DNA from 2 places in the Kurthia sp. 11kri321 genome. Region 2 is predicted to be linked to the other one. Evidence: riboswitches for the same ligand, from Rfam matches in the RefSeq annotation. Region 2 holds a riboswitch; the other holds the start of a gene.
The links. Region 2 has a riboswitch for cobalamin ahead of ASO14_RS08810 ((2Fe-2S) ferredoxin domain-containing protein). Riboswitches for the same ligand answer to the same signal wherever they lie in the genome.

Region 1 (7,032 bases), 270 kb from region 2:
AACGAAATCGTGGGATTCAACCATTCCGATTAATTCTTGTCGGTGTTGGATTTGCAGCGGCTTTATCGGGCATCATGGTCATGCTGATTTCTTCAGCAAATCGCTCAGATGTCGACTTTATTGCAGGGTGGTTAGCAGGGAATGTTTGGGGAGCCGATTGGCCGTTTGTATGGGCTCTACTTCCATGGGTACTCATTCTCGTTCCATTTACTATAATGCGTTCGAACCATTTGAACATTTTAGGGCTAAGTGAGCCGATGGCAGTAGGATTAGGTGCTTCATTGAACAAACAGCGTATGTACTTCTTATTATTAGCAGTTGGTCTAGCAGCAGCTGCAGTATCTGTGACAGGCGGAATTGGCTTTATCGGTTTAATGGCCCCTCATATTGCCCGTTCACTTGTTGGACCACGCCATCAACGTTTTTTACCGATGACGATTGTCATTGGCCCGATTCTCTTATTAGTGGCAGATGCGATTGGTCGCTCGATTTTAACAGAATCGAGTATTCCAGTTGGGATTGTTGTCGCTATTATTGGTGCACCATACTTCTTATATTTATTAAAAAAACAAGTATAATAGATAGTAGAAGTAAGGAAACATCAGGAGGATTTTTATGAAAAAGTGGCTATTTGGTTTATCTATTTGTATGCTTATAGGCTTAACAGGGTGTAGTGAACAAAATGTAGCACAGGCGCAGGAGCAAAAATACGGTATGAATTTAGACGTAGCGCGTCGATCTTATACAGTTGATGTCTTAAAAAAATATATAGATGATGTGAAAAAATCAGGCGGGAACTATGTACATCTTCATTTAACCGATGATGAAAACTATGCATTAGAGAGTCGACTTTTAGGACAGCCAGCAAAGAAATCATGGCAGCAAAAAGACGGACTCTATCGCAATCCATTAACGAAGCAAACCTTTTTATCGATGAAGCAGATGCGCTCTTTAGAAGCGTATGCGGCGAAGAAGAAGATTGAATTAATCCCCGAGATTGATACACCTAGTCATATGGGAGCTATTTTAAAACTGTATGAAAAAGCGAATCCGAAGGCAGCGAAAAAGTTGGTGCGTGATGAGTGGAATCAAATTGCACCGAATCAGTCGAGTATAAGATTCGTACAAGCATTATATCGTGAAGTTTTACAAGCTTTACCGAAAACAAAAACGATGCATATTGGTGGAGACGAGATTGCCTATGATGAAGAAGATCATGTGAAATACATCCATTACTTCAATCAAATGAATCGTTATTTGCAAAAGAAGCATGTGCGTACATGGATTTGGAATGATTCTTTATTGAAGGCAGATTTAAAAAAGTTAAATCAAACGATTGCGATTACATTTTGGAGTTGGACGGGTGAACCCGAAAGTACAACTGAAAAGAAGTATCGTGAAAAAGTTCGTCCCAGTGCGCCACAGTTAATAAAAGCAGGACACACAGTGTATAATTATAATGATTACTACTTATATGTAGATTTTACATCAAAAGGTTCAATTCGTTCGGATCTGCAGTATATGAAACGAGATATTAAAAAGAACTGGACGTTAGGGAGATGGAATTCATCTCATCAGCAAACTACGTCAAAAATTTCTGGTGCAGCCATCTCTATATGGGGAGAGGGTTCAAAGAAATATACAGCCGACCAAGTTTACAACTATACAAAAGAATTGTTTCCGATAATGATGAAAAAGGTAAAGTAGTAGTAATACATTATTTTTGAGGGGTGTTTCGATGTCTATTTATGATTTAGACGTTACATTAGAAGATGGAAAAACGTATTCAATGAAAGAGTACGAAGGAAAAGTATTATTGATTGTGAATACAGCATCAAAATGTGGTTTTACACCGCAATTCAAAGAACTCGAAGAATTGTATCAAAAGTATAAAGACAAAGGATTAGTCGTACTCGGCTTCCCATCAAATCAGTTCAAGCAAGAATTAGATTCAGGTGAAGCGGCAGCAGAACAGTGTCGTTTACAATATGGTGTTACGTTCCCGATGCATGAATTAGTTCATGTAAATGGTAAAGATGAGCATCCATTATTCACGTATTTAAAAGAACATTCAAAAGGGTTTTTAGGTAGTAGCATTAAGTGGAATTTCACAAAGTTCCTTGTAGATCGCGACGGTCATGTCGTGGCGCGCTATGCATCGAAAGATAAGCCAAGTCAGTTTGAGGAAGATATTGTCAAATATTTAGAAATTTGATTGACAATTTAGACATTTTAAGATAATATATAAATTGTAAATCAATAGTGCTTGAATTGGTGTGAGGGAATCCTTGAATTCGCCTCGCTTAAAAGGGAAGCTGGTGTGACTCCAGCGCTGTCCCGCAACTGTAAATGTGAGTGTAGTAAGCATATCCACTGTCTTTAAATAGATGGGAAGGGGCTGTTACACAGTGACCATGAGCCAGGAGACCTGCCAATTCTACTGTGCATCTTTATTTACCTACGAGGATAGGTTGATGTTAGCTACTTATGTTTTTAGTAGATGACAGCTTTCCTGTGGGGGAAGCTGTTTTTTGTGCTCTCGTTACGATTCCCATTCAATGATTCAATACGACTATTTAGAACTCCCCAACTTCCGAATAGTATAATACAAAATTTGTTTCGTTACGGGACCTAACAGAACTAAACTCTAGAGAAGAAGGAATTGCGTGTTTATACGTGATTCCTTCTTTTTAATACAGTAAAATGTTTCGTTTACTTTAAAAATGTATAAATTATTTGTAAAGATATAGAAAAGCAATGTATTTAGTGCTACTATATGGACTATATATTTTGAGATGGAGAGTGAGGTTTCGGTAAATGACCGAACATGAGAAAAAAACAAAAATAAAGCAGGCGCGTTATCAAATTATTGCGGCTGACCTTGCCTCTAAGATTGTAGATCGAGAATATGAGGTTGGGCAAAAGCTATATGCACGTTCCTCATTAGCGAGTAAATATGGTGTTTCATCTGAAACGGCGCGCCGTGCCATTGCAGTACTACAAGATTTAGGAATCGTTCAAGCTACAAAGGGGAGTGGCGTCTTCATCAAGTCTTATGAAGAAGCTGCAAAATTTGTACATCAATTAAAAGATGTGCAATCAGTCAATGAAATTCAGCATGATGTCTTTCAATCCATCGCCAAACAAAAAGAAGAATTAGAGCGCTTGGAACAACTGTCACAAGAGTTAGTGTCGCGAACAAATCGTTTTCATTCGCTCAATCCATTTGCACCATTCAACGTGACTGTAACATCGGAATGCCTGTATTTAGATATGACCATTCAAGAATTAAATTTCTGGCAAAATACGACAGCTACAATTGTCGGGATTCGTCGCGGTGAAACGATTTTATTATCACCTGGACCATATGCATCAATTAAAGAAAATGATGTACTATACTTTATTGGAAATGAAGCATCTTTCGATATTGTAAAAAATTTTTTATACAAAGGATAAATCGACTTTTTAAAAGGTATATAAACCTTGTTGTGACAAGGATTCATAAACATAAAATAATGATAGGAAATGCCATGTTTCTCCCAGGGGAAACATGGCATTTTGATGCTTACATTTGACATAAGTAACAACTTTTTGTTAGGGTTAAGTTGTTACTTATTTTGTAACAAACTGATATCGCAACGAATTGAGGTGTAGCTCTTGGCTAAAATAAGAGTGGAAAACGTAAGTAAAATTTTCGGAAAAAAAATTACACAAGCAGAAGAGCTTGTAAAGAAGGGAAAAAGTAAATCAACTATTTTAAAAGAAACAGGTGCAACTGTTGGTGTTTATGATGCAAGCTTTGAAGTAAAAGAAGGTGAAATCTTCGTTATTATGGGTTTATCAGGTAGTGGTAAATCAACACTTGTACGATTACTTAATCGTTTAATCGAACCAACAACAGGGCAAATTTACATTAACGATGCAGATGTATCGAAAATGAATAAAACACAATTACGACAAGTGCGAAGAAATTCAATTAATATGGTCTTTCAGAATTTTGGGTTATTCCCACATCAAACGATTTTAAAAAATACCGAATATGGATTAAAGGTTCGAGGGGTTCCAAAGGAAGAGCGTAAAGTCAAAGCTGAAAAAGCACTTGAGAACGCGGGACTCATTGATTTCAAAGATCAATATCCAAAGCAATTATCCGGTGGTATGCAGCAACGTGTAGGTCTTGCACGGGCACTCGCAAACGATGCCGAAATTGTTCTAATGGATGAAGCCTTTTCAGCCCTCGACCCTTTAATACGGAAAGAGATGCAAGATGAGTTGTTAGAACTTCAACAAAATATGAAGAAGACAATTATCTTTATTACGCATGATTTGAATGAAGCACTACGCATTGGTGACCGAATCGCCATTATGAAAGATGGACAAATCATTCAAATCGGTACGGGTGAAGAAATTCTAACAAATCCAGCTGATGAATATGTAAGTAGCTTCATTGAAGACATCGACCGTTCTAAAGTATTAACAGCTGAAAACATCATGGTGAAACCAGTAACGATTAATCCGGCACATGATGGACCAAAAATGGCATTAAAACGTATGAAAGATGAACAAGTGAGTATGGTATTAGCAGTGACACCGCCAAAACAATTAGTTGGCTACATAACTGCAGACGACGCATTACGTTGTGCAAAAGAAGGCCAAACAAATTTAATCAATTGTGTACAACAAGATATTTTAACAGTGCCACACGATTTACTATTAGAAGAAGTGTTGCCAATTATTTCAGACTCAAAAACACCAGTAGCTGTTATGAAAAATGATCAGCTAGTTGGGGTTCTTATTCGCGGTGTAGTGATTGAAGCTCTCGCAAAAGAAACATCTGCGGAGGTGACGGCACATGAATAATTTACTCGATCAAATTCCGATGATGCCACTTGCAAAATGGACGAATAATGCAATGGATTATATTACGGAACACGGACAAGGTTTCTTTGATGCAATTCAAGAGAATACAGAAAGCATGATGCTTGCCGTTACAGATTTCTTACTTATGGTTCCAGCAATTGTATTTATTTTATTAGTTGCAGTATTAGCATTTTTTGCAACGAAGAAAAAACTCGGTTTAACGATTTTCGCAGTACTTGGTTTACTGTTTATTTATAACCAAGGATTATGGAGTGACTTAATGAATACGGTCACGCTTGTACTATTTGCGAGTTTAATTTCGATTATTATCGGGATTCCTGTTGGTATTTGTATGTCAAAAAGTAGAGTATTTGAAAGTATTATGAAGCCGGTTTTAGACTTCATGCAAACAATGCCAGGTTTTGTGTACTTAATTCCAGCTGTTGCATTCTTCGGTATTGGTTTAGTACCAGGGGTGTTTGCTTCCATTATTTTCTCAATCCCACCAACGATTCGTTTTACGAATTTAGGGATTCAGCAAGTACCAAAAGAATTAATTGAGGCATCAGAATCTTTCGGTAGTACAGGACCACAGAAATTATTCAACGTAGAACTACCATTAGCAAAATCAACAATTATGGCTGGTGTAAACCAAACGGTTATGCTATCGCTATCAATGGTTGTTATTGCATCGATGATTGGTGCAGAAGGTTTAGGTCAAAAAGTATTAACAGCTGTACAAAGAGCAGACGTTGGACCAGGTTTTGTAGCTGGTTTAGCACTTGTTATTTTTGCAATCTTAATTGATCGTTTAACACAAAGTTTCAATACTAAAAAAGGGTAGGGTGAATTAGATGAAATTTTCAAAAACAATGAAAGCAGCAGGACTAGCTTTAGGTCTTGGTCTATCAGCAGTCCTTGCTGGATGCGGTAACTCTTCAAGTTCAGATAAGTCAGATCCAACTGTTGAACTTGCATATGTAGAATGGGATACAGAAGTAGCTTCAACAAATGTTATTGCTGAAGTTTTAAAAGAAGAAGGCATTAAAGTCAAAACAACTTCACTTGATAATGCAGTGATGTGGGAAGCTGTCGCAAATAACAAAGCAGATGCAATGGTAGCTGGATGGCTACCACATACACATGGTGCGCAATATGATAAGTATAAAGACCAAGTAGAGGATTTAGGTGTTAACTTAAAAGGTGCTAAAATTGGTTTAGTTGTACCAGATTATATGAAGGTTGATTCAATTGAAGATTTAAAAGACCAAGCGAAAAAAGAAATCACAGGTATTGAGCCAGGAGCAGGCATCATGGGTGCTACAGAAAAGGCTTTAAAAGATTATAAAAACTTAAGTGATTGGAAACTAAAACAATCTTCTTCAGGTGCGATGACTGTAGCACTTGGTCAAGCTATCAAGAAGAAAGAAGATATCGTTATTACAGGATGGGCACCACACTGGATGTTCCAAAAATATGATTTAAAATTCTTAAAAGATACGAAAAAAGTATATGGTGGCGAAGAACAAATTCATACATTCGCTTCTAAAAAGCTAAAAGAGAAATCACCAGATGCTTATAAAATTTTGAAAAACTTTAACTGGACAACAGATGATATCGAATCAGTTATGTTAGATATTCATGATGGTACACCACCAGAACAAGCTGCAAAAACTTGGATTAAAGAAAACCAAACAAAAGTAGCAGAGTGGACAAAATAATCGTGTAATAAATAAATCCTATGTAGTGAACATATGAAAGTTCACGCATAGGATTTTTTACATTAAAAAACGAGGTCTACGCACGGTAAGACCTCGTTTTTAATCAATTAACCACGTCCGCCCATTGGCTCTGAAGCACGTTGATTAAATATGGAAATATGATCTAATTTTTTTGTTTTTGTTGGACCAACAAATTTCAGCGTATTTTTTCCGACTTTATAATTTAAAATCGTATCTTTACCATTATAGGTTGTTGATGAGGGCTTACCACCAATAGCTATAATATCTGAAAATGTAATATCCGATAGTTTAAATGAACTGTCAGGTGCTACGAAAGTACGCACATCATAAACACGATCTCCGCGCCCAATGGCAAAAGCATAGGTTACTTTTCCTTTCTTTTTATATTCAATATAATTCGTATTATTAGAGAATGTTGTAGCGGGTTTTC
Region 2 (7,032 bases):
CATATTCGGATAATCCATTTTCGGACGTGCAATCAAAATCACTTCAATTCCAAGTGCTAAAGCTGTCGTGATTTTTTCATCAACCGAACCAACCTTCCCGCTCTCTTTCGTAATCATCAATGTCGTATCGTATTGTTTGTATAACGCCGTATTTAGCTCTGCTGTAAACGGTCCTTGCATCGCAATAATCTGCTTTTGCGGTAAACCAAGTGCTTCGCATTTTTCCATATTGTCAATGCGCGGTAACATGCGTGCGATTAATGTAATACTTTCTTCACCAAGTAAATGCTTCGTGAAAATTTGTAGCGTCTTACTCCCCGTCAGCAACATCACATTCCCTTTACGCTTTTTCACTTCAAGCGCTGCTTCTTCATATGTTTCAACAACTGTAATTAAGTCGCTTTCATAATCTTCAGACATCCGTTCGTAGCGACAATACGGGACACCTGCTAACTGTGCCGCTTGTTGTGCGTTTTTTGATGCTTCTTCTGCATAGGGATGACTTGCATCGACAATGATTTGATCACCGCGTGCTGTCACTTTTTCAGCCATCTCTTCTGCTGTTAAGCGCCCCACATGTGTCGCAATTCCCTCTGCTTGCAAACTCGCAGCCGCTGAATCTGTCACTACTGTTGCTAAAACATCGTGATGGTTATTCAGTCGAACAGCTAACGCACGCGCATCACTCGTTCCTGCTAGAAAAAACATTATTGATGCACTTCCTTATGTTCGTGCGCATGGTCATGACTGTGGTCGTGATGGTGATGATGGTGGTGATGCCCATGATCATGGTCGTGATGGTGATGATGGTCGACAAATTCAGATGCATTAATACGATATGTACACGTATCGCAGTTCATTTTCACATCGCCAGCTAACGCCTCTTCAATACGCTCAATCACCACTTTTTCAAGTAATGAATGGTAGCCAAAGTATTCGCATAATGTAATATCCATGTCGTATTCCGTATCATAGCGCGCTTTCCAATCGGTCATACGCTCCATTAAGATACCTGTAAATAAGAAGTACGGTAGCATATATACTTTTTTCGCACCTAATTTTTCACAACGTGCAATCCCCTCATCCACTGTTGGATAGGTCACACCCATAAACGCAGGCTCTACATTACGCACACCAATTTGCTCTGATAATAAGCGCGCAATTTTATAAACATCACTATTTGAATCTAAGTCACTACCGCCGCGTGCTACTAATAAGACCGTCGTATCTTCATCTTGTTCGTCTTTTACAAAACCACTCTCTGCTAAACGGTACTCTAAAATATCAATTAAACTTGGGTGAATGCCTAATGGACGACCATATGTAATCGATACATGTGGATACAATTCTTTCGCTTCATCAATCGCCATTGGAATATGAATTTTTGAATGCCCTGCTTGTAAAAGCATAATTGGAATCGTAATAATTTTTTCTGCGCCGCGCTCGACACACGCCTTCATTCCCTGTGCAATATTTGGACTTTCAAATTCTAAAAAACATGTTTCCACTAATAATTGTTCTGGTAATTGCGCTTCAATACGCTTTGCAAATTGACGTACTTCTTCATTTCCTGCTGGTAGACGACTACCATGACCTACGATTAATACTGCTGTTTTCATCTTCAACACTCCTAATCCCCACAAGGTGCAGGGGCAATTTTGATTTTTGGTGTGAGATCTTGATAAATAAAGTTTCCAATCTTCTTCACACGTTTAAAATATTTGAATAAGCGCTCATTCGGATGCGCATTTGCTTTGTATTCTTGAATAATCGATTCTACAAGAGGTACTAACTGTTCTTTGTCTAGTCCCTCAACTACAGGTTGACCCGGGTGCGCTGTCCGTCCGACAGGTTTTGCGCCGATAAAGACATCGAATGCACCTTTTCGGTAAACAATTCCGATATCATCCATCACTGCTTTATAACAAGCCATTCCGCAGCCATTAAAACCCATATTCAATGTTTTCGGTAAGCTCATTCCACCAAATGCCTCTTGCAGTGCATCTGCATATGGAATCGCATCGGCTTTTTCACCGTCACAGAAATCACATGCCTTCATTTTCACAACATCGCCAACCGGTGCGATTATGAGACCGACTTCTCGCAAACGATCGGTAATACGTTCAGGTGATGTGGTTGGAATACGAAGAATAAATTCATGGTCTGGCGTATATTCCATCGAACCTTTTTCACCAACTACTTCAGCCAATACAAGCATTTGCTGTGGTGTAATCTTCTTATTCGCTACGCCTGGGCTGACCGCAAACTCGAAAATTGCCTCCATCTTCTGGTGAACATATTGTTTCGGTTCAACAACGGTTCCACCAAGATAGCCAAGCGCTTCCTCTGCAAGTGCTAACGTATCTACTTCAAGCTTTTTCGGCTCCACTGTAGCAATCGCTTGTGGCGCGTATGACTTTCCTGTTTCCTGATCCATCGCCCATGGTTCTGCTTCTTTTTTCAAACGCTGATGCGGCTTTAACGGTTGTTTTTCTTCACCAAGTGTATATTTACGCTGATAACCACGCGGTGTAATCATCTTCCCGTCATACATGAATGTCGACGAATTCCCAATGACAACGGTCGTCAACATCCCAATATCGTGTTCCAACATCTCTTGTAGCGTCGTCATCTGAATTTGCTGCGTCTCACGATAAGCACTTTTCACTAGACCTACAGGCGTATCTGGATGACGATACATCAGTAAAATGCGCTGTGCTTCCGCAATTTGACGTGTACGACGACCACTTTTCGGGTTATAAAAAGCAATAACGAAGTCTGCCATCGCAGCTGCTTCAATTCGTTTTGCAATTAGATCCCATGGTGTTAAATGGTCACTCAAACTAATCGTACAAGCATCATGCATGACGGGTGCGCCTAGTAGTGATGCACATGAATTAATTGCTGAAATCCCTGGTACAATCTCAATCGGTACACCTGTTTTCTCCGTCCAACCTTGTTCAATTAACACTTCGTACACAAGCCCTGCCATACCATACACACCTGCATCGCCACTTGAAATTACGGCAACGGACTTACCTGCCTCTGCTTGTCTTACTGCTTCTTGCGCACGCGACACTTCTTCTGTCATCCCTGTACTAATTACGGCTGTCGCTGTAATTAAATCTTGAATCAAATCGACATAAGTTTTATAACCGATGACAACGTCACATGATTTTAATACCTCTACTGCACGATTCGTAATATGCTGAAAGTCTCCAGGACCGAAGCCAACGACATACAATTTTCCTTGTTGTGTCATTAAACTTCCTCCTTCACTTTTGAAATCCCCTTAATCGCTGGTGTATCTTCATTACGAACGAACGCGCCATTTTCAAATGTAATACGCGGTACAACCGTTTTTTGCTCGCCTGCAAGTTGCGCTACAAAACGTGTCGCTTCTTCTTCTGACGTAATGCTATACCAATCGCCTTTTGGATAATGCACAACAACACATGCATCTTTACAGCGCCCGTTACAACGTGTACGTGATGTATGAATCTGTTCATCCAAGTTACGTGCTGTAATTTCTGCACGAATTTTTTGTGTAATCTCTTCTCCCTCTTTACGCATGCAGCTACTACCATTACAAATTAATACGTGTGATTGCACACCATTCAAATTCCAAGTTGTCATCTCTAACATCCCCCTCGTATGTATCCGAACGATCCGCTTTTGCGCAAACAAAAAACCTCTATTCTAGGCGAATAGAGGTTGAACATCCTAAAAATTGGCATAGCGAAATAAGCGTAGCCCAACTACTAGTTTGTCCAAATCTCTTCCCACCGAAAAGTTTGTCCGATTTTAGAAGCAGGTTTCCTGACTCAAGTGTATCCGAACGCAGTCCCTTCTCAGCAATTCGCCAATGGATCTGACTGTTTCGACACTTATACAGTAGCGGGGGCTGTAATGGCATCTCACCATTTTCCCTTTTAACCTAAAAATAATAGGCACTCCTAAAATACAATCGTTATATGTAATTTCAAAATCTTGGTTATAATCATAACCATAATTTGTCTAACTTTCAAGACACTTTTCTGAAAATTCATTTTGATAGAATATTATTAAAGTTTATTTACCTTGAAAAAACACTGAAATCTCTGCATTTATCCAGTATTCTTACATAAAAAATTTTTGTTAAAAAAAATACGTATTGTCAAAATTTAGCGTTTTATGATAAGCTTTTTTAGAAATATCAAATAATTTTAACGATTCGATGGTGTAAGTTTTTGATGAACTTACTTAAAAGGGAAATCGGTGTAAATCCGATGCTGTCCCGCAACTGTGAAGCGGAGTGTATGAACGATATGCCACTGTTCAATGAACGGGAAGGTGTTGATACATGATGAGGCGAAGCCAGGAGACCTGCCACCGAAGATTGATTTCACCCTACGAGGATAGGCGTATGAAAGACAGCTTTTTTTGCTATGTCTTTTTTAACCTATTCTATATTGTAGAATAGGTTTTTTTGTGCACATTCTCAAAGAAAAAGGAGGACGTTTGAACGTGTTGAAGAAATTATTAAAGCTAGTTTATTTTTTACCCATTCTCTTAATCGTGCCAAATCGTGCGAATGCGATGCACATTATGGAAGGCTTTTTACCGATTGAGTGGGCGATTTTCTGGTGGGCCATCTCCCTACCATTTATCATTATGGGGATTCGTTCGATTCGAAAAACTGTAAAAGAACATCCTGAAACGAAGATGATGCTTGGATTATCTGGGGCTTTCGCTTTCGTATTATCCGCATTAAAAATTCCATCGGTTACAGGTAGTTGTTCACATCCAACAGGTGTCGGCTTAGGTACTGTATTATTCGGACCACTGGCGATGAGTGTTGTCGGTTCAATCGTCTTACTATTCCAAGCATTACTACTTGCACATGGCGGTCTTACAACACTTGGCGCAAATGCCTTCTCAATGGCAGTTGCTGGTCCAATTATCGCATGGTATGTATTCAAAGGCGCTCAAAAAGCAGGTTGGTCATTCTCCGTTGCTGTCTTTTTAGCCGCAATGCTTGGTGATCTCGGTACATATACAATTACATCATTCCAATTAGCACTTGCCTTCCCATCAGAAGCGGGCGGCATGCTTGCTTCATTCGCAAAATTCGCAAGTATTTTCTCATTCACACAAATTCCACTTGCGATTAGTGAAGGTTTATTAACGGTCATTGTTATGAACTTCTTACGAAAATACAATGTGGCAGAGTTACGTATGTTAAATATTTTTACGAAGAAAAAGGAGGCAGCTAAATAATGAAAAAGAACCTATTCTTCCTTTTCATCGTCATCGCCCTTGCCATCTTCCCTTTATTTATTCAAAAGGGTGCTGAATTTGGCGGTGCGGATGGTGAAGCAGAGGCAGCCATTACCGAAATCGACAAAAGCTATGAACCATGGTTCTCGAGCATTTGGGAACCACCAAGTGGCGAAATCGAAAGTTTATTATTTGCACTACAAGCGGCAATTGGTGCAGGTTTTATCGGCTACTTCTTCGGTTTAATGCGTGGTCGTACGAAAAAAGAAAAGGTTTCGCATGATTCCAATTGATCAATATGCTTATACGAATCGTTTAAGCAACGTACATCCTTTAGAGAAGATGGTATTGGCACTGAGTTTTTTGCTATTCGCTGTCATCACAAAGGATGTACTTATTTCACTCATTACGTTTTTCGTAATGAGTACTTTTATTTTATTTGCCGCTAAAATACCATTATCACTCTATTGTAAATTACTTCTTTTGCCTGGTTTCTTTTTGCTGACAAGTATTTTTTCGATTCTTATTTCATTTACAACGTCTACACTTCCTCCTCACTATTGGAGTATGTCATTTGGAAGTGTACAGCTTTTTATCGGAAAAGCGAGTGTCGATACAGCGTTTCACCTTTTTTTCTCGGTGCTCGCAAGTATTAGTTGTCTTTATTTTATTGCACTGACAACGCCGATTAGTGCTATCACATATGCGATGCGTCAATTGAAAATACCAATTATTTTTATCGAATTATGTGAACTTACTTACCGATTTATTTTTGTCTTTTTACAAAGTATGCAGGCGATTTATGAAGCCCAGCAATCCCGTCTTGGTTATCAAAAAAAGCGCCGCTGGTTCCAATCTGTCGGTTATTTAGTGACGGCCATGTTTAAAGATGTCTTTCGACGTTCAAAACAACTTCATGAGGCGATGGCTTCTCGTTGCTACAACGAAGATATTTCAAGCCATTATGTAACGTACCAAACCGAACGCAGAAACTGGCTTGGTATTGGCGTTAGTTTATGCCTACTCGGCGCAGTTTATCTAGGAGGTTTTTATTTATGATTACATTTGACCATGTATCGTACCAATATCCTGACGGTACAATCGCATTATACGACCTATCATTCACGTTACCGCAAGGAAAAAAAATTGCACTGCTTGGCAATAATGGTGCGGGAAAATCGACACTATTTAAACATCTGAATGGCTTATTTCAACCAACGACAGGTACGATTTTCATGGAAGATACGCCGTATCAATACAACCGAAAAGGACTTCAAGCATTACGTGGACAAGTCGGGATTGTCTTCCAAGATCCAGACGCACAGCTCTTCTCTGGAACGGTTGAACAAGACATCGCATTTGGCCCAACCAACCTCGGCTGGTCTTCTGACAAAATACATGCACAGGTTGAACACGTAATTACGCAACTTGAACTCGAATCATTACGAAAAAAGCCCATTCACTTTTTAAGTTTGGGACAGAAAAAACGCGTGGCGATTGCAGGTGTTCTCGCAATGGAACCACATATTTTAATTTTAGATGAACCATCTGCTGGACTCGACCGCTACTATGCCAATCAAATTATGAAACATTTGAATGACTTTCATACGGAAGAACGGACGATTATTTTATCGACGCACGACGTAGACTTCGCATATGAATGGGCTGACCTCGTACTCGTTATGCAAGACGGACAGATGACGTATATGGGTGACCCTGTTGCCCTCTTTGAAGAACAGGCGATTTTACAAGCAGCACACTTAGAACGCCCGC

Region 1: it holds a riboswitch for cobalamin, as region 2 does, so the genes downstream of both, ASO14_RS10055 (GntR family transcriptional regulator) here and ASO14_RS08810 ((2Fe-2S) ferredoxin domain-containing protein) in region 2, are expected to answer to the same signal.

What each region holds. Positions count from the first base shown of each region.
Region 1 is NZ_CP013217.1:1,974,083-1,981,114, reverse strand. Features, by position in the region: gene ASO14_RS10070 (FecCD family ABC transporter permease) at 1-578, shown strand, start outside; gene ASO14_RS10065 (family 20 glycosylhydrolase) at 616-1,707, shown strand; gene ASO14_RS10060 (glutathione peroxidase) at 1,739-2,215, shown strand; cobalamin riboswitch at 2,256-2,450, shown strand; gene ASO14_RS10055 (GntR family transcriptional regulator) at 2,818-3,456, shown strand; gene ASO14_RS10050 (quaternary amine ABC transporter ATP-binding protein) at 3,658-4,860, shown strand; gene ASO14_RS10045 (ABC transporter permease) at 4,853-5,704, shown strand; gene ASO14_RS10040 (glycine betaine ABC transporter substrate-binding protein) at 5,715-6,581, shown strand; gene ASO14_RS10035 (YjgB family protein) at 6,689-7,032, opposite strand, start outside.
Region 2 is NZ_CP013217.1:1,706,532-1,713,563, forward strand. Features, by position in the region: gene cobK (precorrin-6A reductase) at 1-711, opposite strand, end outside; gene ASO14_RS08800 (sirohydrochlorin chelatase) at 708-1,619, opposite strand; gene cobJ (precorrin-3B C(17)-methyltransferase) at 1,631-3,262, opposite strand; gene ASO14_RS08810 ((2Fe-2S) ferredoxin domain-containing protein) at 3,262-3,636, opposite strand; cobalamin riboswitch at 3,793-3,973, opposite strand; cobalamin riboswitch at 4,201-4,387, shown strand; gene ASO14_RS08815 (energy-coupling factor ABC transporter permease) at 4,579-5,259, shown strand; gene ASO14_RS08820 (energy-coupling factor ABC transporter substrate-binding protein) at 5,259-5,552, shown strand; gene cbiQ (cobalt ECF transporter T component CbiQ) at 5,539-6,318, shown strand; gene ASO14_RS08830 (energy-coupling factor ABC transporter ATP-binding protein) at 6,315-7,032, shown strand, end outside.